3 regions of the Stenotrophomonas sp. KH_036_B genome follow, and region 2 is predicted to be linked to each of the others. Evidence: predicted binding sites of a transcription regulator. Region 2 holds the regulator's gene; each other region holds the start of a gene.
What was found. Region 2 encodes FliA, which starts transcription of late flagellar genes. Its sites were predicted from a motif close to TAAAGTTTNNCNNNCNNNGGCCGATAA; they were not measured.

Region 1: the regulator FliA is predicted to act here: its motif matches at 5,996-6,022, upstream of AC3ITN_RS11350 (methyl-accepting chemotaxis protein).
Region 3: the regulator FliA is predicted to act here: its motif matches at 8,193-8,219, upstream of AC3ITN_RS14070 (HDOD domain-containing protein).

The regions. Positions count from the first base shown of each region.
Region 1 covers NZ_CM174491.1:2,518,380-2,528,745, forward strand. The annotation lists gene AC3ITN_RS11290 (heavy metal translocating P-type ATPase) at 1-907, shown strand, start outside; tRNA gene AC3ITN_RS11295 (tRNA-Ala) at 994-1,069, shown strand; tRNA gene AC3ITN_RS11300 (tRNA-Glu) at 1,124-1,199, shown strand; tRNA gene AC3ITN_RS11305 (tRNA-Ala) at 1,347-1,422, shown strand; tRNA gene AC3ITN_RS11310 (tRNA-Glu) at 1,474-1,549, shown strand; tRNA gene AC3ITN_RS11315 (tRNA-Ala) at 1,670-1,745, shown strand; tRNA gene AC3ITN_RS11320 (tRNA-Glu) at 1,797-1,872, shown strand; tRNA gene AC3ITN_RS11325 (tRNA-Ala) at 1,997-2,072, shown strand; tRNA gene AC3ITN_RS11330 (tRNA-Glu) at 2,128-2,203, shown strand; gene AC3ITN_RS11335 (SOS response-associated peptidase family protein) at 2,261-3,217, shown strand; gene AC3ITN_RS11340 (response regulator) at 3,225-3,605, opposite strand; tRNA gene AC3ITN_RS11345 (tRNA-Leu) at 3,730-3,816, shown strand; gene AC3ITN_RS11350 (methyl-accepting chemotaxis protein) at 4,011-5,852, opposite strand; gene AC3ITN_RS11355 (PAS domain S-box protein) at 6,081-8,237, opposite strand; gene AC3ITN_RS11360 (Tex family protein) at 8,517-10,366, opposite strand, start outside.
Region 2 covers NZ_CM174491.1:2,017,850-2,028,215, forward strand. The annotation lists gene AC3ITN_RS09215 (response regulator) at 8-373, opposite strand; gene AC3ITN_RS09220 (STAS domain-containing protein) at 370-678, opposite strand; gene AC3ITN_RS09225 (chemotaxis protein CheW) at 869-2,059, opposite strand; gene AC3ITN_RS09230 (ParA family protein) at 2,056-2,838, opposite strand; partial or broken gene motD (flagellar motor protein MotD) at 2,948-3,835, opposite strand; gene AC3ITN_RS09240 (flagellar motor protein) at 3,837-4,577, opposite strand; gene AC3ITN_RS09245 (chemotaxis protein CheA) at 4,613-6,451, opposite strand; gene AC3ITN_RS09250 (protein phosphatase CheZ) at 6,456-7,073, opposite strand; gene cheY (chemotaxis response regulator CheY) at 7,073-7,465, opposite strand; gene AC3ITN_RS09260 (RNA polymerase sigma factor FliA) at 7,482-8,228, opposite strand; gene AC3ITN_RS09265 (MinD/ParA family ATP-binding protein) at 8,225-9,112, opposite strand; gene AC3ITN_RS09270 (AAA family ATPase) at 9,099-10,366, opposite strand, start outside.
Region 3 covers NZ_CM174491.1:3,121,922-3,132,287, forward strand. The annotation lists gene AC3ITN_RS14015 (hypothetical protein) at 1-182, opposite strand, end outside; gene AC3ITN_RS14020 (RNA polymerase sigma factor) at 179-763, opposite strand; gene AC3ITN_RS14025 (hypothetical protein) at 898-1,083, shown strand; gene AC3ITN_RS14030 (mechanosensitive ion channel family protein) at 1,142-1,723, shown strand; gene AC3ITN_RS14035 (DksA/TraR family C4-type zinc finger protein) at 1,906-2,172, opposite strand; gene AC3ITN_RS14040 (DUF2058 domain-containing protein) at 2,315-2,872, opposite strand; gene AC3ITN_RS14045 (YgjP-like metallopeptidase domain-containing protein) at 2,945-3,442, shown strand; gene AC3ITN_RS14050 (AzlD domain-containing protein) at 3,446-3,757, opposite strand; gene AC3ITN_RS14055 (AzlC family ABC transporter permease) at 3,754-4,473, opposite strand; gene AC3ITN_RS14060 (rRNA pseudouridine synthase) at 4,581-5,291, shown strand; gene AC3ITN_RS14065 (phospholipase D family protein) at 5,344-6,927, shown strand; gene AC3ITN_RS14070 (HDOD domain-containing protein) at 6,984-8,069, opposite strand; gene AC3ITN_RS14075 (Glu/Leu/Phe/Val dehydrogenase dimerization domain-containing protein) at 8,431-9,528, shown strand; gene AC3ITN_RS14080 (S8 family serine peptidase) at 9,610-10,366, opposite strand, start outside.

The DNA of each region.
Region 1 (10,366 bases), 500 kb from region 2:
GGCGCCCTTCACTGCCGACGAGGTGCTGCATTGGGCCGCCAGCCTGGACCAGGGCAGCGAGCATCCGCTGGCGGCGGCGATCGTGACGGAGGCGCGCCGGCGCGGCCGTCCGTTGGCGGCCGTGAGCGGGTTCGATTCGCTGACCGGCGTGGGCGTGCGCGGCAGCGTGGACGGCAAGGCACTGCTGCTCGGCAATCCGTCGCTGATGCACGACCACGGCATCAGGCTCGACGCGGTGCACGCACACGCAGACGCGTTGCGCCATGCGGCGGCCAGCGTGATGTACCTCGCGGTGGATGGCGCGTTGGCCGGCCTGCTTGCAGTGGCCGACCCGATCAAGGCGTCCACCGCCGAAGCGATCGCACAGTTGCAGCGCGATGGCCTGCGCATCGTGATGGCGACCGGCGATGGCGATGCCACCGCCGCTGCCGTGGCGCGCGAACTGGGCCTGGATGAGGTTCACGGCGAAATGCGTCCCGCCGACAAGGCCGCGCTCATCCGCACGCTGCAGTCACAGGGGCGAAAGGTGGCGATGGCGGGCGACGGCATCAACGACGCCCCTGCCCTGGCCAGCGCCGACGTCGGCATCGCGATGGGCAACGGCACCGACGTCGCCATGTCCAGCGCCCAGGTCACGCTGGTCAAGGGCGACCTGCGCGGGATCCTGCGCGCCCGCCAGCTGTCCACCGCCAGCGTGCGCAACATGCGCCAGAACCTGGGCTTTGCCTTCCTCTACAACGGGCTGGGCATCCCGGTGGCCGCTGGCGTGCTGTACCCGTTCGGCATCGCGTTGTCGCCGATGTTCGCGGCGGTGGCGATGAGCCTGAGTTCGGTGTCGGTGATCAGCAACGCGCTGCGCCTGCGGCACCAACGCCTGCCGGATACGGCGCCCGAGCAGCGTGCGTAAGAGTTCAAGCAACGGATGAAGAAATTGCTGCAATTTTCTCTTGCCAATCGAAAACACCGTCGCTATGATTTCGCTCCTCACGACGTGGGGCCATAGCTCAGCTGGGAGAGCGCCTGCATGGCATGCAGGAGGTCGGCGGTTCGATCCCGCCTGGCTCCACCACTCCAATCATTAGGCCGATTGGAAGGTAGTGAACACAATTCAAGGTTTACGTGCGTCCCCATCGTCTAGAGGCCTAGGACATCACCCTTTCACGGTGGCGACCGGGGTTCGAATCCCCGTGGGGACGCCAATTACACAACAACAAGCCCTGACCTCGGTCGGGGCTTGTTGTTTTCAACGGGCTATCGAGCAACCGCTTCAACCGTGTGTCCACTGGCAGTGGATACCTACTTGGCGAATGCGTCGGACACGCGTAGAATTCCGCCTCCAGCATCGTGGGGCCATAGCTCAGCTGGGAGAGCGCCTGCATGGCATGCAGGAGGTCGGCGGTTCGATCCCGCCTGGCTCCACCACTCCGGACCTTAGGCCGTTCGGCGTGCTGAAAACATTGATGAGATTCATGCGTCCCCATCGTCTAGAGGCCTAGGACATCACCCTTTCACGGTGGCGACCGGGGTTCGAATCCCCGTGGGGACGCCACTCATCAACGACATCAGGTCCGGTTCCCAGGTCTTTTGTCACCGCCCCCTGCAGTTCTGTTCGTGGGTCTTCCACAAACGTGAACAGGCAGATATACTAGGCGGCTTGCGGTACCAACGTGGGGCCATAGCTCAGCTGGGAGAGCGCCTGCATGGCATGCAGGAGGTCGGCGGTTCGATCCCGCCTGGCTCCACCACTTCTTCGGACATTAGGCCGTCCGCTAGAAGCGACATTCAAAGTTTGATGCGTCCCCATCGTCTAGAGGCCTAGGACATCACCCTTTCACGGTGGCGACCGGGGTTCGAATCCCCGTGGGGACGCCAATAAACGCAGAAGACCCCGGCAATGCCGGGGTTTTTTGTTTCGGCCTTTGGTCGGTGAGAATTTACTGAAAGTCTTCCAATTTTCAGAAATCTTGATATATTAGGCGGCTCGCAGCATCAACGTGGGGCCATAGCTCAGCTGGGAGAGCGCCTGCATGGCATGCAGGAGGTCGGCGGTTCGATCCCGCCTGGCTCCACCAACATCCGGTCATTAGGCCGACCGGATGGATGCGGCATAAAAATTCAGTTTCGTGCGTCCCCATCGTCTAGAGGCCTAGGACATCACCCTTTCACGGTGGCGACCGGGGTTCGAATCCCCGTGGGGACGCCAATACAACGCAAACAGCCCTGGCTTCGGCCGGGGCTTTTTGTTTGATAGCGTATGCGCATGTGCTATTCCGCCCAGATCCGTGCCGATTACACCAAGCTGGTCCGTGAATTCGGCGCCATGATGTCGCTGGACGAGTTCGCCCAGTTGTATGCGCACGACGCCGGCAAGCAGCGGCCGAAGACCCCGAAGGCGATGGACGATGGCTTCGCTGGCGCGCGGACCGCGCAGGGCCAGGACATCGTGGCAAAGATCCAGCAATGGCATGCCGACGAGATGCAGGCGCTGGACGAGGAAATCCGCGTGCAGGGTGCCCGCCTGAAACTGGCGGAAGAAAGCCTGGCCCACCGCCCTACCCAGAAGGCACGCAACGAGGTCCGCATCGCGGGCAATCGCGTCGAGCGCGCGCAATCGCGCCTGTCCGACCTGCACCGCACCGGCCTGCTGCCGCGCGACAGCCGCATCTTTCCCGGCGTGTACGCACCGGTGATCGTGTCCGAGCATGGCCGGCGCATGATCAAGCCGATGCGTTACCAGTGCCGGCTGCCGGACAAACCGGCGCGCAACGATGCGCTCTATCCGGGCACCTACAACGCGCGCCGCGACAGCCTGGAGTCGTACTGGAAAAATGCATTCGGCCACCGCCACGGCGTGGTCGTGGTGCAGTCCTTCTACGAGCATGTGCCACGCCACGCACTGGAACAGCGCCTGCTGGCGCCCGGCGAGACCGCACAGAACGTGGTGCTGGAATTCCGCCCGCAGCCGCCGCGCGATCTGCTCATCGCCTGCCTGTGGTCGGAATGGGAAGGACCGGAGGGCCGACTGTTGTCGTTTGCCGCGATTACCGACGAGCCGCCGCGTGACGTCGCAGCGGCGGGGCACGACCGCTGCATCGTGCCGATCCGGCACGAGCACCTGGAGGCCTGGTTGAATCCCGACCCGCAGGACCTGGCGGCGCAGTACCGCATCCTCGACGACCGCGAGCCGGTGGACCTCGGCTACGCAGAAGCCGCGTGAGCCGGACTCAACTGGCGACCGAGGTGCCCTGCAGCGCGCGCGCCAGGGCGGCGTTCAACTCTGCGGTCAGATACGGCTTGGTCAGCAGCACGCCGGAGCGGAACGCGTCCGGCAGGTGGTCAAGCGCCATGCCCGTGGCCAGCACGAACGGAATGCCGCGCGCGGCCAGCGCCTGCGCGACCGGATCACTGGTTTCATGGTTGGCCAGGCGGTAATCCAGCAGTGCCACCTGTGGCTGGGTTTCTTCCAGCAGCCGCAACGCTTCGCTTACCGACGCGGCCTGGCCGACGACCACCGCGCCGGACTGCGCCAGCTGCATCTGCAGCAGCGCCGCGCTCATCTCGTCGTTCTCCACCACCAGTATCCGTAGATCCTGCAACCCGCTCATCACGGCTCCCTGTATGGTTCAGGGCCATGAGTATAGCGTCGCGTCGAAATGACGGTCGCGCATCGGGTGAACGATTCAGATCTCCCCATGCGTCGATGATTTGTATACACTACGCGGCCAGCCAGCCGAAGTGGCGGAATCGGTAGACGCAGCGGACTCAAAATCCGCCGCCCTTAAAAGCGTGTGGGTTCGAGTCCCACCTTCGGCACCATGGAATACAAAAGGCCAGATCCTGCGATCTGGCCTTTTTCGTTTGGGGCTGCCGTGGCCGATGACGGGAGCGCCGTGCTGGTGGAGCAGCCGACTGATAGTCGGCTCTACCGATCAAGCAGCCGACTAACAGTCGGCTCTACCCAGTCGGCTCTACCCAGTCGGCTCTACGCAGTCGGCTCTGACCAGGCGGGTTTAGACCAGCCGCAGGGTTGGCTGGCCGCCGTGGCGCAGTGCCTGCGCGACGGCCGCGTCTACGCGGAACCCGGCGACGGTCTGCAGCAGCTGGGTCGCCTGCTCTTCCATGCTGCGGGCAGCCGCCGACGCCTCTTCGACCAGGGCGGCGTTCTGCTGGGTGCCCTGGTCGATCTGGTCGACCACGATGTTCATCTGGCCCAGGCTGTCGGCCTGCTGCTGGGCGGCACCGCTGATCTCGGTGATGAGGTCGCTGACCCGCTTCACGTTGACCACGATGTCGTCCATGGTGCGCCCTGCACTTTCGACCTGGCAGGCGCCGGTGCCCACCTTGTCCACCGAATCGCCAATCAACTGCTTGATCTCCTTGGCGGCGCTGGCCGAACGCTGCGACAGCGAGCGTATCTCAGTGGCCACCACCGCGAAGCCGCGACCATGTTCGCCCGCGCGCGCGGCTTCCACGGCCGCGTTCAAGGCCAGGATGTTGGTCTGGAACGCGATGCCGTCGATCACGCCGATGATGTCGACGATGCGGCGCGAGGACTCATTGATCAGCGCCATGGTCGACACCACTTCGTGCACCACATGCCCGCCCTGCGCGGCCACGTCGACGGCGCCGCTGGCTAGCTGGCTGGCCTGCCGCGCGTTGTCGGCGGTGCGCCGCACCGTATCGGCCAGGTCCTTCATGGACACGGCGGTTTCCTCCAGCGAGGCGGCCTGCTGCTCGGTACGCACGGACAGGTCGGCGTTGCCGGTGGCAATCTCGCCCGCGCCCAGCGCGATGGTGTCGGCCGCGGACTTGATCTGCCCGATGATCGAGGCCATCGCCTCCACCAGTGCGTTGATGCCACAGCACAGCTCGGCGATCGCGCCGGTCTTGTCATCGGTGGCGATGTGCATGGTCAGGTCGCCGCCCTGCGCGGCCGCCACCACCTCGCGGGTCTGGGCCACGGCGCGCTGCAGCGCTTGCGTATCACGCACCTGGTCGGTGATGTCGGTGGCGTACTTGACGACCTTGAGCGCCCGTCCGTTCATGTCCAGGATCGGGTTGTAGGAGGCCTGTATCCAGATCTCGCGACCGTCCTTGCCGATGCGCCGGTACTGTCCCGCGTCGTATTCGCCGCGCCCGAGCTTCTGCCAGAACGCGCGGTATTCCTCGCTCTTCCGGTACGCCGGCTCGACGAACATGGCGTGGTGCTGCCCGCGCACTTCCTCCAGCGTGTAGCCGGTGGTGGCAAAGAAGTTTTCGTTGGCGCCCAGCACACGACCATCCAGGCTGAATTCGATCACCGCCTGCGACTTGTTGATCGCCGCGAGCTGGCCGGCGAAATCGGCGGCCTGCATCTTCTGCGCCGTGATGTCGGTGGCGAACTTGACGACCTTGTACGGACGGCCGCTGCTGTCGAACACCGGGTTGTAGGAGGCCTGGATCCAGATCTCGCGGCCGCCCTTGCCGACGCGGTGGTACTGGCCGGCGTCGTATTCGCCACGGCCGAGCCGGGCCCAGAATTCGACATATTCGGCGCTGCGGGCGTACGCCGGATCGACGAACATCGCGTGGTGGTGGCCGCGCACTTCGTCGAGCGAATAGCCCAGCGCCTGCAGGAAATTGTCGTTGGCAGTCAGGATGGTGCCGTCGAGTCCGAACTCGATGACGGCCTGGACCCGGTGCAGTGCGGCCACCTGGGCCTCCAGCTCCGCCTGGCGGCGCGAGGCGGCCTCAACGTCGCCGCGCACCGCCCGACGGGAAACGAACAGCGCGCGCAGCGCGCGCCACGGGGAGTCCGACACCGGCACTCCGGCCGGCTCTGACAGGGGCATATGCATGCCTGAAGTAAGCATCGTTGTAATCCTCGATGTCCGAACAGCTGGTTGGGATGCCCCCGGGCAGCAGTGCCCAGCGGCGCAATCACGTTGGCTTCGGTTACGAAGACGCCAGTGGGGATGACGTCACTCCAGCGGCTTGCACGAACGACTGCAAAGGGTTATCGACCCCTCAGGGGTCAGCTTGAGAAAACGACGGTTGGTGGCTGAACGCTTTACGTTCTGCGTCACACATCGCGCCGGCGCTCAGTCCAGGCCGCCCTCGCCGCCCTCGCCCTCGGCGCTGTCCAGCGGGTCCGGGCCGCCATGCAGGGGCGCTTCGACCTGGACGTTGTTGCGGCCCATTGCCTTGGCCCGGTAGCACTGGGCATCGGCGGCCGCGACCGCTTCGTCCACGTTCATGCTGCCGCCGATGGCCGCAATACCAATGCTGGCCCCTACCCCCAGCCGCTGCTGGTCCCAGGGAATGGTAAGGCCGCGCACCGATTCCAGCAGATCGCTGGCGATGCGGCGTGCGCGCTTGAGCGAACAGCCGGCCAGGATCACCGCGAATTCATCGCCGCCCAGCCGGGCCACGATGTCCGAGTCGCGCACGCCGTGCTTGAGCAGGTTGGCCACAGCCCAGAGCATGGCGTCGCCGGCCAGGTGGCCGTGGCTGTCGTTGATCGGCTTGAAGTTGTCCAGGTCGATGAACATCAGCGACGCCGACTGCCCGGTGCGCGCCACCCGGGTGATGGCCGCCTGCAGATGCGCCTCGAAGCCACGGCGGTTGCTCAGCTCGGTCAGCGGGTCCACCTCCGCCAGGTGGCGTGCCTCACGCTGGCGGGCGCGCTGCTGGGTGACATCGCGGATCACCCATACCGCGCCGGTCACCTGCCCGTCCTCGCCCTGCAGCCAGGCCCGGGTCACATCCACCGGCAGCAGCTGCGCTCCCACCGACAACAGCAGGTCCGAATGCAGGTCGACCGCATTGCTCTCCGGGTCGAGCAGCACCGCCACGTCCAGCGGCGAGCGCGGCGCGTACTCGGTGGTCAGTTCCATCACGTCCTGCACCTGGCTGCCGGTCACCGGCGCGGCGCCCTCGCCGGCCAGCGCGCGGGTCGCCGCCGCGTTGGCGTACTGGATCAGGCCATGCCGGTCCAGGTTGAGCACCATGTCGGCCACCGCGTCCAGGGTGACGCGGGTGCGTTGTTCGGATTCGCGCAGCTGCAGGCTGTTCTGGCGCTGGGCGGTGACGTCCTGGATCTGCGACACGAAGTGCAGCGGCTCGCCGTGCGGTGCCCGCACCAGCGACACCGACAGCCGCCCCCACACCGTGTTGCCGCCCTTGCCCAGGTAGCGCTTGTCCAGGTGGTAGTGGTCGCGGCGCCCGGCCAGCAGGTCGCCCACCATGGCCAGGTCGGTAGTGAGATCGTCGGGGTGGGTCACGGTCTGGAAATCGGCCTCCAGCAGTTCGGCCCGGGTATAGCCGAGGATGCCGCACAGCGCGTCGTTGACGTCCAGCCAGCGCCCCTCCAGCGACACCAGCGCCATGCCCAGCGCGGCCGAGGAGAACGCACCGGTGAACTTCTCGGCGGCCACGTAGGCCTGTTCGCGCATTTCCAGCAGCGGGGTGATGTCCACCGCCATGCCGACATAGCCGATGCGGCTGCCGGTGCTGCTGTTCAATGGACTGATCGACAACTGCACCTGGCGATGCCCGCCATCCTTGCGCACGAAGGTCCACTGGTGCGACCAGGTGCCCTGCGCGGCGCGCGCGGTCAGCGCCTCGAAAATGGTGGGGACGCGGCCATCGGCATCCGCCTCCGGGCGCAGGTAGTCCTCCATTTCATGGACGTCGTGGAACAACCCGGGATTGACCCGCCCGATCACTTCTTCCGGGGCGTAGCCCAGCAGTTTCTGCGCACCGCTGTTGAACAGGTTCACCACGCCATCCACATCGGTGGCGATCACCGCCACTTCGTCGGATGCATCCACCACCGACTGCAGGCGCTGGCGCATGTTGGCCGCATCCTGCAGGGCGTTCTGCAGGTCGCTGACATCGGCATGCGCACCGGCCATCCATACGGGCTGGCCCCGCTCATCCCATTCGTAGACGCGGCCGCGATCCTGCACCCAGATCCAGTGCCCGTCCTTGTGGCGCATGCGGCACAGGCTGTCGTAGTGCGGCGAACGCCCTTCCAGGTGTTCGCGCAGCAAGCCGTTCGAACGTGCCAGGTCGTCGGGGTGGACCAGATGCTGGAACGTCTGCGGCGTGATCGGTGCCAGCTCCTGGCGGGTGTAGCCGACGATCTGCGCCCAGCGTTCGTTCACCCGCATCTGGCCGCTCTGGCAGTTCCATTCCCAGGTGCCGGCGGCGGTGCCCTCGATGATCATTTCCAGGCGGCGGCGCTGCTCGGCCATCTCATGCAGCGCGGCCTCATCCGGGGAGTTCCCCGGCGGCGGCGCGGCGCGGCTCACAGGCATCCTCCGGCGTGACCGTTACCGGCCGCGTCGTGCGGTACCTGAGCACCCTGGCCCGCCTGCTGGTCTGTCATCTGGCCTCCCCGCCGTTTGCACAGCGTACCGGCATTCAACCGCAAGCGGGGTCACGTCCCCGTCAAGCTCATTCAGCGACCGGGCGGCCAGCATGAAAAGGGCCGCCCGAAGGCGGCCCTTGGATCACGCGCCTGGCCGGGGGGCTCAGCCGCCGCGCTTGGCCCGGGCGAAGGCGTCGGCCAACGCGTTGTTGGCCGGCGGCGCGCTGGTGCCGCCACGCGGCGCGGCCGGTGCAGCGCGGCCCCCTTGGCGCGCCCCGCCCCCACCGTCACGGCGCGGGCCGCCAGCCGGGCGGGCATCGCGTTCGCCGGGGGCCTTGGCCGGGGCCGGGCTGTCGTCCAGGCGCCGGGTCAGTGCGATGCGCTTGCGCGCCACGTCGACCTCCAGCACCTTGACCTTGACGATGTCGCCGGCCTTGACCACGTCACGCGGGTCCTTGACGTAGGTGTCGGACAGCGCGGAGATGTGGATCAGGCCATCCTGGTGGACGCCGATGTCGACGAAGGCACCGAACGCGGCCACGTTGCTGACCACGCCTTCCAGGATCATGCCCGGCTTGAGGTCCTTGATCTCTTCCACGCCGTCGGCGAAACGCGCGGCCTTGAACTCCGGGCGCGGGTCGCGGCCGGGCTTCTCCAGCTCCTTGAGGATGTCGCGCACCGTCGGCACACCGAAGTTCTCATCGGTGAACTGCTCGGCCTTGAGCCCGCGCAGGAAGCTGCCGTCACCGATCAGCGCCTTGATCGGACGCGCGGTCAGGGCCACGATCCGCTCGACCACCGGATACGCTTCCGGGTGCACCGAGGACGCATCCAGCGGCTGGTCGCCATCGGCGATGCGCAGGAAGCCGGCGCACTGCTCGAAGGTCTTGTCACCCAGGCGCGGCACTTTGAGCAGGTCCTTGCGGCGCTTGAACGGACCGTTCTCGTCGCGGTGCCGCACGATGTTGTCAGCCACGGTGGAGGACAGGCCCGACACCCGCGACAGCAGCGCTGCCGAGGCGGTATTGACGTGCACGCCCACCGCGTTGACGCAGTCTTCCACGCGCGCATCCAGCGCGCGCGCCAGGCGGTACTGGTCCACGTCGTGCTGGTACTGGCCCACGCCGATCGCCTTGGGTTCGATCTTGACCAGCTCGGCCAGCGGATCCTGCAGGCGGCGGGCGATCGACACGGCCCCGCGGATCGACACATCCAGGTCCGGGAATTCCTTGGCCGCGAACTCGGACGCCGAATACACCGACGCACCGGCTTCGCTGACCACGATCTTCTGCAGGCTGGTTTCACCCAGCGCCTTGATCACGTCCCCGGCCAGTTTGTCGGTCTCACGGCTGGCGGTGCCGTTGCCGATCGCGATCAGCTCCACGTTGTGCTTCATGCACAGCTGCTTGATCGTATGCAGCGACTGGTCCCACTGCCGGCGCGGTTCGTGCGGGTAGATGGTGTCGGTGGCGACCAGCTTGCCGGTGGCATCCACCACGGCGATCTTGCAGCCGGTGCGGATGCCCGGGTCCAGCCCGAGCACGGTCTTGGGGCCGGCCGGCGCTGCCAGCATCAGGTCCTTGAGGTTGTCGCCGAACACCGCGATGGCCTCGGCTTCGGCCTTTTCGCGCGCCTGGTTGAACAGGTCCAGCAGCAGGTGCATGTGCAGCTTGGCGCGCCAGGTCAGCCGGCAGGCGTCGAGCAGCCAGCGGTCGCCCGGGCGCCCGGCGTCGCGGATGCCGGCCTTGAAGGCCACGCGGCCCTCGGCGTAGACGTGCCCGGCCTCCGCGTCGCTGCCCGGGTCGAGCTCGAGGAACAGGATCTCCTCGCGGCGCGCGCGGAACAGCGCCAGCAGGCGGTGCGAGGGAATCTTCGCCAGCGATTCGGCGTGTTCGAAGTAGTCGCGGTACTTGGCGCCCTGCTCTTCCTTGCCCTCGGCAACGCGGGCGCGGATCACGCCCTGCTCGCCCAGCCAGCTGCGCAGTTCGCCCACCAGCGCGGCGTCTTCACCCC
Region 2 (10,366 bases):
AAGGGGATCAGCCCAGGACTTTCTGGACGGTGGCGACCAGCTGTTCCGGGTTGAACGGCTTGACCAGCCAGCCGGTGGCACCGGCAGCCTTGCCTTCGGACTTCTTGTCGGCGGCCGATTCGGTGGTCAGCATCAGCATCGGCGTGAACTTGTAGTCCGGCAGCTGGCGCAGTTCGCGGATCAGCGAGATGCCATCCATGTTGGGCATGTTCACGTCGGTGACCACCGCATTGAAGCGCTGGCCCTTGGCCCGCCCCAGTGCGACGGCACCATCTTCGGCTTCCTCGACGGAAAAACCAGCCGAGGTGAGGGCGAAAGAGACCATCTGGCGCATCGACGCCGAATCGTCCACCACCAAGATACGTGCGCTCATGCCGCGTTCTCCACAGATTTCAGGTTGTCATGGGTTGCATCCAGGCCGAGGGCCTGGGTGACACCGAGCAGGCGCGCGGCATCACGGAAGGTGGCAGTGCAGCCGTCGAATGCGGTCGGGTAGCCTGCCTGACGGCGGGCTTCGACGAAGGCACACAGGACCTGCATTGCCGCGGTATGGATACGGCCGACCTGGCTGGCATCCAGCGTCAGATCGCCGGCCTGGTCCACCAAGGGGGCCAGGCGTGTTTTGAGCTCGGTGCTGTTCTCGATTCCGAGATCATCACCCAGGGCCACAGTGCTCATCGTTGCTCCGGACAAACGGTTCCTAGGTCTATAACGGCGTGCGTTCCGAAACCTTTAGGGCGGGGTGATTGCGGGGTGGCCGGCGGCGCGTGGGACACGCATGGCGTGTCGCTACGCGTCCCGCCCATCAACGTGCACGCAGGTGTAGCGACACGCCATGCGTGTCCCACGTACCGCCGGCCACGTCCGATCAATTCAACAACTGGGTGGCATCCAGCAGGATCATCGGCTGGGCGGTCACGCGGGCCACGCCGCGGAACAGGTCGTTGGAGATCTGGCAGATGCGCGCGGTATCCGGCGGTTCGATCTGGGAGTCGGTGAGGTTGGCCACGTCCTCCACCGCCGAGACCCGCAGGCCCATGGTTTCGCCGTCTTCCTCGAGCACCACGATGCGGGTGTTGGCATCGTCGTGGGCCGGGCCGGCGCCGAGGTGGATGCCCAGGTCCATCACCGGCACCACCTGGCCACGCAGGTTCATGATGCCCAGCATGGCCGAGGACGTGCCGCGCAGCGGCAGCAACGGGACCGGCAGCACCACCTCCTGCACCTTCAGCAGCTCCAGCGCGTAGGCCTGGGCGCCGCAGCGAAGACGCAGCCAGCGTGAGGTGCGCTCGCTGGCGCGGCGGTCGCCGCGCGGACTGGAGGCGGGGTTGCGGGCCTGGGCCTGCAGTTCCTGCCAGCTGGTGGGGCGCCCGGAGGCGGCGGCAGGCGCGGGCGGCGGCGGTGCCGCGCGCGCGACAGGAGCGGGGAGCGGTGTGGGCATGGCGCGGGCAGTGGGGGCGGGCGTCGGTGTGGGGGCAGGCGCGCGTGCCGGCGGTGGCGGTGCAGGGGCCGGCGCTGGCGGCGCCGAGGTGTCGTGCAGGGCCTCTGGCGGGAGGTCGTCCCAGCTGGGGCGCGCATCGTTGTCGCTGGCGGCGACCGGGCCCAACGCCGGGTCGTTCATCAGCTCGTCGAGCAGGGCCAGCGCGGCCGGCGCGCCGGGCGCGGTGGGGCTGTCGAAGGCCGGTGTGGCGGCAGCGGGTGCCACCACCGGGCCCAGCGCCGGGTCGTTCATCAGCTCGTCGAGCAGGGCCAGCGCGGCGGGTGCGCCGGGCGCGGTCGGGCTGTCGAAGGCCGGTGCGGCGGCAGCGGGTGCAGCTACCGGGCCCAAGGCCGGGTCGTTCATCAGCTCGTCGAGCAACGCCAGCGCGGCCGGTGCCCCGGGTGCGGTGGGGGTGTCGAAGACGGGTTCGGCAGTCTCCTGGGGCTGCGCGAACTCGGCGCGGATCGCCTCGGCGACGCCCTCGGGCTCGTCCTGCGCGGCCACGGCGACCGCTGCGGCGGGCACGGCGTCCCCGAGCAGTTCTTCCAGGTAGTCGTCCAGTACGTCGCTGGTACTCATGCCGCGCGCTCCATATGCAGCGCGTCGTCGGCCAGGATCCACTCCAGCGCGCGCCGGTAGGAGGCCAGGCCGCGACCCGGGTAGTCGGTCGACTGCAGCGGCAGGGTCAGGCTGGCGGCATTGCTGACCCGGGTGTCCACCGGAATGGCGTCTTCCCAGACGCGGTGGCCGTGGTTGTCCTGCATCTGCTTGAGGGTCTCGTTGCCGGTGCGGGTGCGGCGGTCGAACAGGGTCGGCAGGATCGACATCGGCAGCGGGCGGCGACGCGAGCGCTCCACCATCTCGCCGGTGCGCACCATGCCATCCAGCCCGTGCAGGGCCAATGGTTCGGCCTGGGTGGGAATGATCAGGCGGTCGGCGGCGGCCAGCGCGTTGATCATCAGCAGGCCCAGGGTCGGCGCGCAGTCGAGCAGGATGTAGTCGTGCTGGCCCCGGTGCCGCGCCAGCGCGTTCTGCAGGGCCAGGCCCAGGCCGGGCTGGTTGGCGCTGCGGCGCTCCAGCGTGGCCAGTGCGGCTTGGGCGCACACGTAGTCCACACCGGGAATATCGCTGTGGTGGGCGAGGCTGGCCAGCTCGGCCGGCGGGGTGCCGAACAGTTCCAGCACGCCCTGCGGCGTGGGGTCCAGCGGCACGCCGAACGCGCGGGTCAGCGACGAGTGCGGATCAAGATCGATCAGCAGCACGCGGTGGCCGAGCGTGGCCAGGCCGCGGCCGAGAGCGAGCGTGGTAGTGGTCTTGCCCACGCCGCCTTTCTGGTTGGCGATTGCCCAGATACGCATCGGTTCACTCCTTCATTGCAGGGGGGGCGGCGGCGCCAATGCGGCTGCCGGCCGGCACCGGTGGCAACTGCACCGGGGCGAGGGGGGAAACTGGGGGCGCGGTGGACGACGGTGCCGCCGCGCTGGTTTCGGCGGTGAGCTGCGGACCCAGCGGGTCCACGGCCTGCGCGGTGTCGGCCAGGATGATCACCATCACGCGCCGGTTGCGGTTGCGGCCGTCGGCGCTGGTGTTGTCTTCGCGTGGGCGGAACTGGCCGTAGCCGACCATCGCCAGCCGTGCCGGCTGCACGCCCTGATCGGCGAACAGGTGCACCACGCTGGCCGCGCGCGCGGCCGAGAGTTCCCAGTTGGACGGAAACATCGCGGTGGCGATCGGCACGTTGTCGGTGTGGCCTTCCACGCGCACGCCGTTCGGGGCGTCGTGCAGGACCTGGGCCAGGGAGGACAGGGTGTCCCGTGCATGCACGTCGAGCGTGGCCGAGCCGGTGGTGAACAGGATGTCGCTGTTGATCTCCACTTCGATCCACAGCTCGGTGCGGCGCACGGTGATCATGCCGCGGTCGATCAGCGGCGCCAGCGTGGCGGTGAGGCGGTCGGCGATCGTGTTGAGCTGGCGCTCGGCGCGCTGCAGCTGTTCCTGGTTGTGCACCGAGACCGGCATGCGCATCTGCGAGGCCATGGCCGGCAGCAGGGTGGGGTCGTTGGTCGGGGAGGGCGCGGACGGGCCGACCCGGTTGCCGGCCTTGATCACCGACGGGCTGTCCCAGCCGCCGCCCTGGACCTGCTGGTTGCCGACCTGCACCGGGTTGATGGTGCGCGGCGCGCCACCGAAGGCGGTGGTCAGCGCATCGGCCATGACCCGGTACTTGCCCTCGTTGAGCGAGGAAATGGCGTACATCACCACGAAGAACGCGAGCAGCAGGGTCATGAGGTCGGCGTAGGGAATCGCCCAGGCCTCATGGTTGGCATGCTCTTCGTGGGCTTTGCGGCGGGCCATGTCAGTGCAGGAACCCGGACAGGTTGGTTTCGATGTTGCGCGGGTTCTCACCCTGGGCGATCGAGATCAGGCCTTCGATGATCATCTCGCGGTCGCGGCTGTTGTGGTGGATCACGCTCTTGAGCTTGGCCGAGACCGGCAGGAACAGCAGGTTGGCCGAGGCGATGCCGTAGATGGTGGCGGTGAACGCGGCGGCGATGCCGTGGCCGAGCTTGCTTGGGTCGGCGAGGTTCTTCATCACGGCGATCAGGCCCAGCACCGCGCCGATGATGCCCAGGGTGGGGGCGTAGATGCCCATGCCCTCGAACACCTTGGAGGCGGCCAGGTCCTGGCTCTCCTGGCTGCTCAGTTCGATTTCCATCATGTGGCGGATGGTTTCCGGCTCCACGCCATCCACCAGCAGCTGCAGGCCCTTGCGCAGGAACGGGTCGTCCTGTGCGTCCACCTGTGCTTCCAGGCCCAGCAGGCCCTGGCGGCGCGCGATGTTGCTCCATTCCACGATCTGGCGGATCAGTTCGGCGCGGTCGCTGCTCGGCGGGCGCACCACCCAGCTGACGATCTTGAAGGCGTGCTTGAACACGGCCGGCGAGGTGTGCAGCAGGATCGCGGCCAGGGTGCCGACAATGACGATCACGAATGCGGCGGGGGACCACAGCGACGCCAGCCCGGCACCCTTGAGGATGCTGCCGCCGACCAGCGAGGCCAGGGCGAGGAAAAGTCCAATGAGGCTGAGTCTGTCCATTTGTCCGTTATCGGCTTGCGTGTGGGGGACTTGAATCAATCGTGCGGGGTGCGCAGGCCGTCCACGTCGAGGATCAGCGACATGCGGCCGTCACCGATCAGGGTGGCGCCGGCGTAGCCGCGCAGGCCGCGCAGCGCCTTGGGCAGGGGCTTGATCACCACTTCCTCGCGGCCGCGCACCTGGTCCACGACCAGGCCGAAGCGTGCTTCCCCGGCCTGCAGCACGACGATGGTGAGCAGCGGCGAGGCCACCGGTTCCACCGCCAGCCAGTGGCGCAGGTCCACCAGCGGCAGGGTGTGGGACTTGCGGTCCAGCACGGCGCGCCCGTCGAACCAGCCCAGCGAGGAGTTGGGGGCGTGCAGCACCTCCATCACGCGCGCCAGGGGCAGGGCGTAGACATCTTCGCCGGCCTGGACCAGCAGGGTGGGCAGGATCGCCAGGGTCAGCGGCACGCGGATCATGAAGCGGCTGCCACGGCCCAGTTCGGACTGGATCTGGATCTGGCCGCTGAGTTCGCGGATACGCGACTGCACCACGTCCATGCCCACGCCGCGGCCGGAGATGTCGGTGACTTCCTGCTTGGTCGAGAAGCCCGGCAGGAACACCAGGTGCAGGCACTCTTCGCTGGTCAGGCGGGCGGCGGCTTCGGGATCGATCAGGCCCTTCTCGCGCGCCTTCGCACGGAGCCGTTCCGGATCGATGCCGGCGCCGTCGTCCTGCACTTCAATGCTGACGTAGTCGCCTTCCTGCTGTGCCGACAGGCGGACGTTGCCGCTGCGGGTCTTGCCTTGCGCTTCGCGCAGCTCGGGCATTTCAATGCCGTGGTCGATCGCGTTGCGCACCAGGTGCACCAGCGGATCGGCCAATGCCTCGACCAGGTTGCGGTCCAGTTCGGTCTCGGCGCCGATCAGCTCCAGCTCCACTTCCTTCTTGAGGTTGCGCGCGACGTCGCGGGCCACCTTGGGGAAGCGCGAGAACACCTTGCCCACCGGCTGCATGCGGGTGCGCATGACCGCCGATTGCAGGCGGGCGGTGGCGATGTCCAGGGTGGAGACGGCGCGGTCGAGTTCTTCGTCGTGCAGGCGCGCGCGCAGGGTCTTGAGCCGGTTGCGCGACAGCACCAGTTCGCCGATCAGGTTGACGATGGCATCCAGGCGCTTGGTGTCCACGCGCACGGTGTGTTCGGCTTCGGCCACCGGCTTGTTGGCGGCCGGCTTGGCCGGGGCCGGGGCGGCCACTGCGCGCGGTGGTGCGGCCACGGGTGCCGGCGCGACGGCTGCGTGGCTGCCCGGGGCGGCGCCGCCATGCAGCTGGTCGAGCAGCGCCTCGAATTCGTCTTCGCCGATCATGCCGTCATCGGCGCGTTTCGTGGGCGTCACGGCGGTGGGTGCCGCACCGCCATGCAGCTGGTCGAGCAGGGCTTCGAACTCGTCGTCGCTGATCAGCTCGCCGCTGCTCGCACCGGCCGCCGCGGCTACTGGAACCGGCGTGGCCGGAGCATTGACGTCGAACTGCGCGATCAGTTCCGGCGGGGCATAGCCCGGCTCGGTGCCGGCAGCCACCGAATCAAGCATCGACTGCAGGTAATCCAGCGATTGCTGGCCGGCATCGAAGTGATGCGCCTGCAGCGTGGCCTGGCCGGAACGTGCCATGCCGAGGGTTTCCTCAGCGGCGTGGCAGAGCTCGACCATGGCCTGGATGCCGAGGAAGCCGGCACCGCCCTTGAGCGTATGGAAGCCACGGAAGACGGCGTTGAGCTGGTCGCTGTCCTGGGGCGACTGCTCCAGCGACACCAGCTGTTCGCCGAGGCGATCCAGGATCTCCTGGGCCTCGAGGATGAAGTCTGCGGCAATGTCGTCTGGAACAGCACTCATGGTTTCAAAGCCCCAAATCTGAAAGCAGGTCGTCGGCATCCACCTGCGATACCTGGTGGCGGTCCAGCCCGGTCACGGCCGGGCCGGCCAGGCCGTTGTCGCGCTTGTTGGCGGTGTCGTCCTGCGGCGGCGGCAGGCCGAGCGCGCCGAACCCTTCGTGCACGCGCCGCACGATCCCCACCACGCGGCGGATGATCTGCCCGGTGAGATCCTGGTAGCTCTGGGTCAGCGCGATTTCGGTGAGGTTGTGGCGGATCCGGTCCAGCTGCTGGTCCTGGTCCGGGCTCAGCCCGTTGGCGCGCAGCTGTTCGGTCAATGCCCGGCATTCCTCGGCGAGGTCCAGGGTGCGGTGGGTGGCCTGTTCGGTCATCGCCACCACGTGGTCCAGGCGCGCGCAGGCGTCGTCCAGCTCACCGGCCTCGCTGGGCAGGGTGGGCAGCTCGCCCAGGGCCTGGCCCAGCTCGCGGGCAAGCCGGTTCAGGCCGGCCATCATCGGCTGGGTGCGCACGGCGGCCAGGGCGTCGATTTCCCGGCGCCAACCGGCCTCGTCACCGCTTTCCAGCGCGGCCAGGGCATCCTGCAGGCGCTGCACCAGCGCGGACTTGTCGCGAAGGCTTTCCATCAGGCGCTCGCCGCCAGACGCTCGAAGATCTTGCCGAGCTTTTCTTCCAGGGTCGCTGCGGTGAACGGCTTGATGATGTAGCCGTTCACGCCGGACTGGGCGGCTTCGATGATCTGCTCGCGCTTGGCTTCGGCGGTCACCATCAGCACCGGCAGCGTCTTGAGCTTGGCATCGGCGCGGATCGCCTTGAGCAGGTCGATACCGGTCATGACCGGCATGTTCCAGTCGGTGACCACGAAATCGAACGCCTGGCTCTGCAGCAGGGCCAGCGCGGCATGCCCGTCCTCGGCTTCGGCCGTATTGGTGAAGCCCAGATCGCCCAGCAGGTTCTTGACGATACGACGCATGGTCGAGAAGTCGTCGACGATCAGGATACGCATGTTCTTGTTCAAAGCACTTTCCTCGGTATCAAGTGTTTTCAAGGCCGGCGTCGGCCGCCTCGAAGATCTTCAATCGGCCACGCAGGCGCAGCACTGCCTGGCCGTGGATCTGGCAGACGCGTGACTCGCTGACGCCGAGCACCGCGCCGATCTCTTTCAGGTTCAGCTCCTGCTCGTAGTACAGCGACAGCACCAGCTGTTCGCGCTCGGGCAGCAGGCCGATGGCATTGCCCAGTTCGCGCCCGAACTCGCCGCGTTCCAGGACCTGCTGCGGGGTCGGGCCGCCCTGGGCAACGGTGTCCAGTTCGCCCTGGTCTTCAATCCGTGATTCCAGGCTCAGCACCTGGCCGCGCGAGGCGTCTTCCATCAGGCGCAGGTAGTCGGGCAGGGGCATGTCCATCGCCGCGGCCACTTCGGTGGCGCTGGCGGCGCGGCCGGTACTCTGCTCCAGGCGGCGGATGGTGGACGCGGCGTCGCGGGCACGGCGGTGCACCGAACGCGGCACCCAGTCGCCACGGCGGATCTCGTCGATCATCGAGCCGCGGATGCGGATCGAGGCATAGGTTTCGAACGAGGCGCCCTGGTCGGCGTCGTAACTGCGCGAGGCCTCGATCAGGCCCATCATGCCGGCCTGGATCAGGTCGTCCACTTCGACGCTGGCCGGCAGGCGCGCGGCCAGGTGGTGGGCGATGCGCCGGACCAGGTCCGAGTGCTGGGCAATGCACTCGTTGGCCGCAGCGCGCTGGACCTCTTTGTATTGTGCGGCGCCTTTCATGCGGTCACCCCGCGTTGCTTGAGGATACGTTCCAGGAAGAACTCGACGCCGCCGCGCGGCTCGGTCGGTGCCTGCCAGCGGGCGGTGCGGCGGGCGATCTCGGTGATCGCCTGCGCGGCCGGGCTGGACGGGTAGGCCTTCACCACCGGCTGCTGGCGCTGCACCGACAGGCGCAGCCAGTCGTCCTGCGGCACGCAGCCCAGGTAGTTCAGCGAGACATCCGCCAGGAACTTGTCGCAGACCCGGCTGAGCTTTTCGTACAGCACACGGCCTTCGTTGGGGTCGCGCACCATGTTGGCCACGACCTGGATGCGGTCCACGCCGCGTTCGCGCGACAGCACCTTGATCAGCGCGTAGGCGTCGGTGATGGACGCCGGCTCGTCGCAGACCACCACCACGGTGTCCTGGGCGGCCTGGCAGAAGGTCAGCACGCCGTCGGTGATGCCGGCGGCGGTATCGACCACCATGAAGTCCAGATCGCGTTCCAGTTCGGAGAACACGTTGACCAGGCCCACGTGCTCGGCCGGCTGCAGTTCGGCCATGTGCCGGCGACCGGACGCGGCCGGCACCACCAGCACGCCGCCGGGGCCTTCCAGGATCACCTCGTCCAGGGTGCAGCGACCGGCGACCAGGTCGGCCAGGGTCAGCTTGGGCTGCAGGCCCAGGATCACGTCGATGTTGGCCAGGCCCAGGTCGGCGTCCAGCAGCAGCGTGCGCTTGCCCATGTCGGCGAGCGCCACGGCCAGGTTGGCCGACACGTTGGTCTTGCCCACGCCGCCCTTGCCGCCGGTGACGGCGATGGTACGGACCGGGCCCAGCGGCGCACTACGCGTGGCCGACAGCGGGAAGGTCTTGGTCAGATTGGCATACTCACGCGACGGCATGGTTCAACTCCGGGTTGCAGGGCATATCGGCCGCGCGGCGCAAATCTTCAAGGCGAAGTACAAGATTGGCTGCACTGGCCCGGTGCAGGTCTTCGGGAACGTCCTGGCCATCGGTCACCCAGGTGATCGGCAGGCGGTGGTCGACGGCCACCGACAGGGCGGTGCCGAAGCGGCCGGTTTCGTCCAGCTTGCTGAGCACCACGCCCTGGGGGTTGGCGGCGCTGAAGCGGCGGACCACCTCGTCCATGTCGCCGAAACTGGTGTTGGCCGGCAGCACCAGCAGGGTGCGGATCTGCGGGGCGGCGCGCAGCCACTGCAGCTGGGCGGCCAGGGCGCGGTCGCGCGGGCCCAGGCCGGCGGTGTCGATCAGCACCAGCTTGTAGTCCTTCAGGCGTTCCAGCAGCTGGGTCAGGTCGCTGCCGCTGTTGGCCTCATGCACGGCGATGCCGAGCTGGCGGCCGAAGCCATACAGCTGCTCGCGGGCGCCGATGCGGCCGGTGTCGGTGGTGACCAGGGCCACGTCACGTGCGGCATGGGCTTCGGCAAAGCGCGAGGCCAGCTTGGCAATCGTGGTGGTCTTGCCGGCGCCGGTCGGGCCGACCAGGGCGATCACGCCGCCGGCCTCCAGCGGGTCCACCGGGGCGATCGGCAGCTTCTTGGACAGCAGGCCCAGCATCAGGCCGCGGCCGCGGTGGGCTTCGGTGTCCAGCGGAATCTGCAGGGCCACATCGCGGCTGATGCCGGCATCGAAGCCGTATTCGTCCATCAGGTCCAGCGCGGCGGCGCGTACGGCCGAGCCGCGCAGGCGCTCGTCGGTGAAGCGGGTCATCTCGCGTTCGATGATGTGGCGCATGCCGGCCACTTCATTGCGCAGCTGGCGCAGGTCCTCGTCGTCGCGGGCCACCACGGTCAGCGGCGCGGCAACAGGGGCCGGGGCAGCGGCCACCACGGCGACGGCGACGACCTCGGCGACCGGTGCGGGTTCGTTGGCGGCCTGCATCTCCGGCAGGGCCGGCGGGGCGATCGGGGCAGCCGGTGCGGCGGGTGCAGCCGCCTCAACGCTGGCGATCGGCGCGACCGGCGTGAACACGGCCGAGTCGTCGATCTGCAGCATCGGCGAGACCGGCGCCGGTACCACCGGCACGGTCTCCCACAGCGGCGCGGCCGGGACGAGGGCGGGGGCGCGCTGCATCTGTTGGGACGGCATCTGCGGGATCTGCGGAATCTGCGGCGGCACCGTGGCGCGGCTGAGCG
Region 3 (10,366 bases), 1.1 Mb from region 2:
AGGCCGATGCGCAGCGGCCAGCGGCGCGCCCGGCGGCGGGGCGCCACCGCGGGCTCCGCCTGCGCTGGCGGCAGCTGGGCCGCAATCTGCTGCCAGGCACGCGCGGGCGGCACCCGCTCGGTGGGCAGTGCACGCAGGCGCGCCTGCAGGTCGGGGTCGGTGTCGTGATCGTTGTTGTTCATGCAGGTTCTCCCAGGCGCGCGCGCAACAGGCCGCGCGCGCGATGCAGCTGTGCCTTGGAACTGCCGACGGCCATCTGCAGTTGTTCGGCGATTTCATGGTGTTTCCAGCCTTCGATGTCATGCAGCACCAGCACGGCACGCGCGCGGGGTGGCAGGGTTTCCAGTGCGCGCTCCAGGTCCAGCGAGGTGCCTGCGCAGCGATCCACCGCAGGCAGCGCCGCGAGCACCTCCCAACTGTCCTCGCCGGTTTCACCGGTCTCACGGGTCGCGCTGCCGCGCAGTTCCATCAGCGCCGCATTGACGCCGAGCCGGTGCAGCCAGGTGCCCAGGCTGCTGTCGAAGCGGAACCCCGGCAGCGCACGCCAGGCCTGCAGGAAGGTTTCCTGCAGCGCGTCCTCGGCGCGAGCGGCATGGCCGCCACACAGCCGCCACAGCACCGCATAGACACGCGGCGAATGCCGGCGGTAAATGCGTTCGTACGCAGCGGTATCGCCCGCCACCGCCGCCCGGACCAGGCTGGGATCGTCGGCGTGGTCGGCGTCGGTGGCGGCGCGGGGAGCGGGCATGGTCGTGTCGAGCATATCCCTTGGATGCGGGTGGGGCTGAAAAGGTTTAAAGCCGTACGACGGATCGCGTCATGGCGGGCGTTTAAACCTTTCGGGCACCGGCGGCATCCAACCGGTTGTCACCCGCACGCGTTGCCCCAGGAGTTGCCATGTCCCCCAGCTGCCTCGCCCTGCTGCTCTCGCTGGCCAGCGCCTGCACCCTGCCCTGGAGCCCGGTGACGCTGCGTGTGTCGCTGCCGCCTCGGCCCGACCTGTGCGTCCAGTACCAGCAGCACCCTGCGGTATGTGCCTCGCACCTGCTCGCGGCACTTGAGCAGGCGCACCGCCTGTCCTGACCCGGCGCGCTAAAATGCGGTTCCCCCGGCATTACCGCTGCAAGGAACCGCGCCACGCATGAAAGACCATCTGCCCGCCTGGACCCATGACTGGCTTCACTACGGGGTTCCTGCCCTGCAGATTCTGCTGACCCTGCTGGTGGCATGGCTGCTGCGCCTGATCGCGCGGCGCCTGATCCGTCGCGTCGGCGAGCACTACACCCTGCCCCTGGAAATGGTGATGGGCGCGCGCCGTGTCTTCACGTTCGTGGTGTATTTCACCGTACTGCTGGTGGTGCTCAACATCATCGGTGTACAGGCCAGCGTGCTGTGGACCGCCTTCACCGGCTTTGCCGCCGTTGGCGCGGTGGCGTTCTTCGCCGCGTGGAGCGTGCTGTCCAACATTTTCTGCACGCTGCTGATCTTCACGACCCGCCCGTTCCGGCTTCACGACTACATCGAAGTGCTTGAGAACGGCGAAAAGCCGGGGCTGAAGGGGCGCGTCATCGACGTCAACCTGATCTACACCACACTGCAGGAAAGCGGCGCCGGGCACGAGGGCACCGTGCTGCAGATCCCGAACAACATGTTCTTCCAGCGCACGGTGCGGCGCTGGCGCGATCCGGCGCTGGCGCCGGGCGGGATCCAAGGCGACGGGTGAGCGCGCGTACCCCCTACAGCAAGGACAGTCAGCGTAGCAGGCAACGACCGTCGGTCGTTGCTCGAATGGGTCCCCACCAGCGGTGAGGACCTACAGCAAGGACAGTCAGCGTAGCAGGCAACGACCGTCGGTCGTTGCTCGAATGGGTCCCCACCAGCGGTGAGGACCTACAGCAAGGACAGTCAGCGTAGCTGACTGTCCTTGCTGCCTCGGCGGTTATAGGTGCCGGCATCGTGCTGCGCCGCGTCTTCGACCTCCTGGCAGCGCACGCACAGCCGCACGCCCGGCACCGCACGACGCCGGGCGTCGGGGATGGGCGCCTCGCATTCCTCGCAGTGGGTCAGCCCCGGGCCGTGGCGCAGCTGCGCCCGGGCGCGCTGGATGGCGTCATCGACGGTGGCGTCGATCTGGTCCTGGACCGCGCCGTCGCCTGCCCAACCTGTGGCCATGATGTGTCTCCCATGCCGTTACCAGCAGACAGCTTAGACCTGCCTGCGGACGGCCTGCCAACGCGCGGCTGAACGCGGGCGCGGCAGCTGAATCCTTCATCGGGACACGCGCACCAGGCGGGCGCCGCCGCTGGCGCCATCGCTACCAGACCAGGTCGTCGGGGACCTGGAACTGCGCGTAATAGGCGTCATCCTCGGCGTTGCCGGTACTGGGTTCGGCCTGCGCCTTGCCCTGGCCGTTGTCCAGCACGATCGCGTCCGCGTCGCGTTCACGGATCCTGTCGGCGGCCGCGCGCGGCACCAGTTCGAACCCCTCGCCAACGCGCACGATCACCAGGCTGCCGCTGGCCAGTTGCCGGCGCAGCAGAGGATTGACCAGCATCGTGCGGATCAGGGTGCCATCGTTGAAGCGGTACTCGCTCTCGCCCTCACGCTTGACCTTGTTGGTCTCGATGATCTGGCGGACCTGCGCCTGCTGTTCCTGCACCCGGCCCTTTTCCTTGCGTTCGGCTTCCAGCGCACGGTCGCGCTCGGCCTTCTCCGCGCGCAGCCGCTCGGCGTCGCGCTGGCTGTCGGTCGGGGCGACGGGCGCCTTGCCGTGCCGGGCCTTGACCTGTTCGCGTGCGGCCTGCGAGACCTGGGACTTCTTGACCAGTCCGGCCTTGAGCAGCTGTTCCTGCAGGGGGTTTGCCTTCGCCATTGCGGTTGCATCTGTTGTTGCGGGATTCCGATGCCCATCATACTGCCCGGACCGCCGCACCCCAACTGCCCCATGACCGCCCTGAAATACCTCGCCGGCTACCCGGACACCCTGCAGCAGCAGGTGCGCGAGCTGATCGCGGGCGACCGGCTGGGGCCGTGGCTGGAGCGCCGCTACGCCGAGCTGCACACCGTGCGCAACGACCGCCAGCTGTACGACTACACCCAGGCGCTGAAGGAGCGCTACCTGCGCCAGTCGGTGCCGCTGTCAAAGGTGGTGTACGACAGCCGGCTGCAGGTACTCAAGCACGCGTTGGGCACCCACACCACGGTATCCCGGGTGCAGGGCAGCCGGCTCAAGGCCAGCCGCGAAATCCGCATCGCCAGTGTGTTCCGCGAGGCACCGGCCCCCTTCCTGAAGATGATCGTGGTGCACGAGCTGGCGCACCTGAAGGAATCGGACCACAACAAGGCCTTCTACCAGCTGTGCACGCACATGGAAGCGGATTACCACCAGCTGGAATTCGATCTGCGCCTGTACCTGACCCATCTGGATCTCGCTGGCAGCTGAGTTTCAACCCACCCCGGCCCAGCGCAGCATGGCCGCCGCGACCGCCCCCAGCACCACCACGAGCAGGAACGGCAGCCGCAGCAGCAAGGCGATGGCGGCCACCGCCAGCGCGCCCAGGCGTGCATCCAGGGCGACCGCAGCGCCTGACGCCACCGCATTCATCGCCGTCAGCGAGGCCAGCAGGCCGATCGTCAATGTCCCGGCCACCCGGCTCATCCGGGGTGATTCCAGCCAGCGCGCCGGAACCCGCCAGCCGGCCAGTTTGATCGCGTAGGCGGCCGCGCAGGCCAGCAACAGCCATCCCCACAGGCTCATGCCTGGCCCTCCGGCCGTTGCGGCGCAATGTCCGGCTCAAGCCCCTCATCACGCGGGCCAGGCACCAGGGCGCCCCACAGCGCGGCCACCGCTGCGGCGAGCAGGATCGGAATGCCCGGCGCCACCCACGGCAGCGCGAGCACGGTGACCAGGGCGGCGACGATCGCGACCGCCACGGCATCGCGCTGGCGCAGCCGCGGCCACAGCAAGGCCAGGAAGGCCGCCACTGCGGCGCCATCCAGCCCCCATCGGCGCGGGTCACCCAGCGCGTCGCCGGCGATCGCGCCCACGGCGGTAAACAGGTTCCAGAGCAGGAACACGCCGATGCCTGCGGCCCAGAATCCGCGCCGCTGCTCCAATGGCACCGATTGGCTGGACGCGGTAGCCGCCGACTCGTCGATGGTCACCTGCGCGCCCAGCCACTGGCGCCAGCCGCGCAGGCCCAGCATGCGGTTCATCTGCATGCCGTACACCGCATTGCGCACGCCCAACAGCGTGGCGGCGGTGAACGCGGCCGAGCCGGCACCGCCACCGGCGATCACGCCGATGAACGCGAACTGCGAGCCCCCGGTAAACATCAACAGGCTCAGGGCCTGTGCCTGCCACGGATTCAGCCCCGCCGCGACGGCCAGGGCACCGAAGGAAATGCCGTACAACCCGGTAGCCACGGCGATGGAGAGGCCGACTTTCACGGCGGGGGAGGCAGTCCAGTTCATCCTCCGATCATGCCAGTACCGGCGGGGGGCCGCAGCGACACAGCGCGCAGCTCCGGCGCCGAGCCAGTACACTCCCCGGCCGCGTCCTGTTTTGTGCTGCCTGCCTGATGACCGATCCGATCCGACTCGACAAACGCCTCACCAGCCTCATCGGCTGCTCCCGGGGCGACGCGCAGCGTTATATCGAAGGCGGCTGGGTCACCGTCAACGGCCAGGTCGTGGAGCAACCGCAGACCTTGGTCACCGACGAGCAGATCGTGCTGCGCGACAACGCGGAAGCGACCCGCGCCGAAACGGTGAGCATGCTGCTGCACAAGCCGGCCGGCATGCGGGCAGAGGCGCTGTGCGACCTGGTCACGCCGGAGAGCCGCAGCGAACTGGATGCCACCGGCGTAACGCTGCTGCAGCGGCATTTCCACGCACTGCAGCTGGTGATGCCGCTGGCCGACGAAGACAGCGGCCTGGTGGTGGTCAGCCAGGATGGCCGCGTGATTTCGCACCTGAAGGATCGCGGCGCGACGCTGGAGCAGGAATACCTGGTGGAAGTCAGCGGCGAGCTGGTGCCCTATGGCATGAAGCGGCTCGCCCACGGCCTGAGTTACCGCAGCTGGCCACTGCCGCCGTGCAAGGTCAGCTGGCAGAACGAAACCCGTCTGCGCTTCGCGATCAAGCCGGTGGCCCCCGGCCAGCTGCGCGACATGTGCCGCCAGGTCGGGCTGGAGGTGGTCAGCGTCCGACGCCTGCGCATCGGCCGGGTCGCGATGGGCAAGCTGGTGCCGGGCCAATGGCGTTACCTCGCGCCCGACGAGCGCTTCTGATCCACCGCCCCCTGCACTCGCAGTGCACGCTCGGCCCGCTTAGGATCGAGCCATGACTGACAAGAAACCGTTGTGGCGCAGAATGCTGCGCTGGCTGGGTATCCTGGTGGCGACCCTGGTCGTACTGGTGCTCAGCGGCCTGCTGCTGGCCGACCACCTCACGCCAAAGGCGATGGGCGCGCACAGCAGCGTACTTCCGCTGCAACCGGCGCAGAGCGCGATCGACCGCGAACTGGTGCGCCTGCAGGCCGAGCATCCCGATCACTCCGGTGTTGCCTTCCTGTCGGATGGATTGGATGCCTATGCGGCACGCGCGGTGATCACCCGCCATGCCGGGCGCAGCCTGGATCTGCAGTACTACATCTGGAAGGATGACCTGATCGGCCACCTGATGGCCCGGGAGCTGTACCAGGCCGCCGAGCGTGGCGTGCGCGTGCGCATGCTGCTGGACGACATGAACGCGCAGGACAAGGACGCGTTGATGATGGCGCTCGATGAGCATCCCAACATCGAGATCCGTCTGTACAACCCGTTCCGCAACCGTGATGGGCTGTGGCGGCTGGTGGAGATGGTGCAGCGGTTCTTCAGCGTCAACCACCGCATGCACAACAAGTCGTGGATCGCTGACGGCCGCGTGGCCATCGTCGGTGGGCGCAACATCGGTGAGGAGTACTTCAGCGCGCGCAGCGACGTGAACTTCCGCGACCTCGATCTGCTGGTGGCGGGCAAGGCGGTGCAGCAGGCCAACGACATCTTCGACGCGTACTGGAACAGCGATGCGGCGGTACCGATCGCCGCCCTCGCCTTCCATACCCCGGCGCAGCTGCGCCTGCTGATGCTGGAATCGGCGCACGAAGCCACGCTGACCGCCGCCCAGCCCTACCTGCAGCGCGTGGAGCGCTCGGCGTCCGCGCGCTCGTTCTATCGCAACGCAGTCGACCTGCACTGGTCGCCCAACGTTGAGATCGTGTCCGACCCGGCGATGAAGCACCGTCGCGATGACCCGGCCAACTGGCTGGTCACGCGGCTGGTACGCGAGTTGGAGGGTACGCGCCACAAGGCGCTGCTGATCTCACCGTACTTCGTGCCCGGCGACGCGGGCGCGCGCGGGCTGGGCGAGCTGGTGAAGCGTGGCGCGTATGTCGGGGTCGTCACCAATACGCTTGCCGCCAACGACGTGGCGGCGGTGCACAGCGGCTACATGCACTACCGCATTCCGCTGCTGCAGGATGGCGTTCACCTCTACGAGCTGCGCTCGCGCGGGCACGCTGGCGGCGGCAGCGGCGGCCTGTTCGGCAGCAGTGGTGCCAGCCTGCACACCAAGGCGTTCATGATCGATGACCAGCGCGGCTTCGTCGGATCGTTCAATCTCGACCCGCGCTCGGCCTATCTCAACACCGAGATGGGCGTGCTGTTCGATGATCCTGTGCTGGCGGCACAACTGCGTGGGGAATACCTGCGGTTGGCCGATCCCAGGCAGAGCTACTGGCTGACCCGGGACACGGACAACCAGGTGCGCTGGCTGGACCGCGCGGCGCAGCCGCCGCAGCTTCTCGACAGCGAACCCGATGCCTCGTTGTGGCAACGGGCCAGCGCGCGAGTGATCAGCTGGTTGCCGCTGGAGTCGCAGCTTTAGGACGCGCAGCCACGCATGGCGTGGCGCTACGACGGTCGCTGCGCAGGGCGTGGCTGTCAGCCGTCCGCCATCTCTTCCGCTTCCAACGTTTCCACCGAACGCCCATGCAGGCGGCGCCAGATCCACTGCAGCGCGTGCGCCGGGGTGCCCTGCTGCTGCTCCAGCAGGGCCAGCGCCTGGGCTTGGCTGATCCGTCCGTGGCGGCACAGCAGGCTGGCCGACGCCGCCGCGCGTGCAAACCGCAGGCTCGCCGCGAGGCCGCCACCGGCCGCGTCGGCATCCCGCGACAAGGCCTCGTGCACCGAGGGCGGCAGCTCCCAGGCGGCCGCGATGCGGCTGGCCACCGGCAACGTCCAGGCATCCAGCAGCCTGCTGGCCAGTGCCTGCGAGGGCGTAGCGGCCTGGCCATGCGCCGCGTCCAGCAGGTTGCGCATCACCAGCGCGGCACCCAGCCCCTGGGTCAGCCCCATCCACTGCGCCGCGAATCCGTCCTCGTGGGTCACCATGCGGGCGTGGTCGGCGGCCGCGCGCGACGCCAGCAGGGCGTGCTCCCAGATCACCGTCCCGAACTGCGGGAATGCCTCGCAGTGCAACTGCATCACCGGCTGCACCAGCACCGCGCTGATGATCTGGCGGATGCCTTCGGTGCCCACCAGGGTCACTGCCCGCTGCAGGCTGTCCACCGGCTTGGCCTGCAGGCGGTAGACGGGGCTGTTGGCAATACGCAGCAGGTTGCCGGTCAGCACCGCGTCTTGGCCGATGATGGCCGCCATGCTGCGGGCCGAGGCATCGCTGTCGTTCACGGTCTGGATCAGCTGTGGCAACAGCTGCGGGCGGCGCGGCAGGTGCCGGGCCGACCAGTCCTGGGCCTCCAGCGCGGCAACGACCGCCGCCTCGAGCACCCCATCCTGCGCCAGCACGGTGGGGCCGGCACCGCCACTGCGCGGCACCAGGGCCAACGCGTGAAAGCCGGCCTGCAGGATCTGGCCGGCGTCCCCGTCGGGAAGGGCCGGAAGCGCCACCGGCGTGGACTGGCGCTCTCCGGCTCTGGCCCCGCCCGGGTCCCGCACCGACCGACGCACCGCACCCGCCTGGCGCCCGTGCAGCAGCCATGCCACCACCGCCACGGCCAGCAGGCCCATTGCCCCCACCAGGACAGCCACCATCAGGGGGCTCCCTGACTGGCGCGGTTCCGCATCCGAGTTGTTGCCCCTGCACCCACGTCATCCATCCTGGCCATACCGGCACCGCGCACCGTTGCCACGGCATCGGCCCGGTGGGCGGCAACTTTAGCGGCACGGCCCCGGCGGGCGTGCCAGCGACCGAGCGCAGGTGTCTTCGGACGGTCGCGCGATGCTGACAACGCCGTCCTGCGGAATGCACTAGAATGGCGCCGCGCGACCCGTCCCCCCGATCAGACGACGTCGCTTTTTTTGTTTTACACCCCACCTTTTGCTGGTACGTTCGCCGGCGTTGGCCACCGTTCGCACCATCGGAGTCACCATGTTATTTGAAACCCTCGAAACTGCCGGTCACGAACAAGTGGTGTTCTGCCACAGCCGCGACGCCGGCCTGAGGGCGATCATCGCCATCCACAACACCACCCTGGGCCCGGCCTTGGGCGGCGTGCGCATGCGCCCCTACGCCAGTACCGACGATGCGCTGGCCGATGCGCTGCGGCTGAGCCGCACCATGACCTACAAGAACGCACTGGCCGGGCTGAACGTGGGCGGCGGCAAGGCGGTGATCATCGGTGACCCGCGCAAAGACAAGACCGAGGTGCTGTTCCGCGCCTTCGGCCGGTACGTGGATTCGCTGGGCGGGCGCTACATCACGGCCGAGGACGTGGGCACCGACGTCAACGACATGGAGAACATCTACCTGGAGAGCGAGTACGTGACCGGCGTACACCAGGTGCATGGTGGCTCCGGCGACCCGGCACCGTTCACCGCTTACGGTGCGCTGCAGGCGCTGATGGCGGCGCTGCAGCACAAGCTGGGCCACGAGGAAGTGGGCAAGACCAGCATCGCCGTGCAGGGCCTCGGCCACATCGGCATGGAGCTGGTGAAGCTGCTCCGTGACCGTGGCGCCAAGCTGTTTGTCACCGACCTGGACGCCTCGCTGGTCGAGCGTGCGGTCACCGAATACGGCGCCGAGGCGGTCAAGCCGGACGAGATCTACGACCTCAACGCGGACGTGTTCGCCCCGTGCGCACTGGAAGGCGCGATCAACCCGGAGACCCTGCCGCGGTTGAAGTGCAAGATCGTCTGCGGCACCGCCAACAACCAGCTGTCCAGCCTGGAAGTGGGCGACGAACTGCATGCGCGGGGCATCCTGTACGCCCCCGACTACGCGGTGAACGCCGGCGGGGTGATGAATGTGTCGCTGGAGATCGACGGCTACAACCGCGAGCGCGCAATGCGCCTGATCCGCAGCATCTACCACAACCTGGGCCGCATCTTCGCGCTGTCGCAGCAGGAAGGCATTGCGCCGCAGCGCGCGGCAGACCAGATCGCCGAAGCACGCATCCAGTCCATCGGCAAGCTGAAGATGCCGCTGGGCCGCGCCAGGCCGCGGCTGGGAACGCTGCGGGGCGGCTGAGTCGGCTGGCGTTGGAACGAAGAAGGGCGCGATCATCTCGCGCCCTTCCTGTTTTCCACTACCGCGCTGGTCGCGATGCGATCAGAACGCCGCAGAGTAGCGCAGCGCCACCTGGCTCATGTCCCCGCGCGGACCGAATCGCTGGTCATAGCCGAACGTGAGCTGCGCGTTGCGACGGAGCATGGCCGCCACCGAGACACCGAACAACCCGCCCGAACGCGCCGGCTGCAAGCCGGCCAGCGGCGCCCACGCATCCACGCCGACGAAGCTCGCGTCGAAGGCAGCTCCGTCGCTGGACAGCATCTGCTGCCATTCGGCATACCCGCGCAGCGACCAGTTGCGCCGCTGGGTCTCGCCACGCAGGCCGGCCAGCGCCTGGCTGCGACTGGCGGTGCTGCGCTCGGCACGCAGGCCGAAGCCGAAGCCGCCGTCTTCGCTGAAGCGGTCGTTGTCCACACGGGCATAGTCCGCGCCCAGGTACGGGGTGAGCGACGCGACCGCGCCGCCAAACCGGTAGCCCGACTCCACGCTGGCTGTGCTGAAGGTACCGCCATAGCGCGCGCTCACACCGTACTGCCCAGCCCCCAGCAGCAGCTGCCGGTCGAGCTCGCGGGTGAACTGGCCGGCACCGACCTGGCTCAGCGCATACGCGCCGCCCTGATTCCACCCGGCATACAGCTGCGCCTGCGACTGCCGGTCGCGGCCGTTGTCGCCGGACCATGCACGGCCGCTGCTGGTGCGCGTCTCGCCGAAGGCGAAGCCCATCACCCCGTTGCTGCCCAACGCCATGTCCTGGCCCAGCATCCAGCCCTGGGCCTGGGAACCGGTGCCGGCGAAG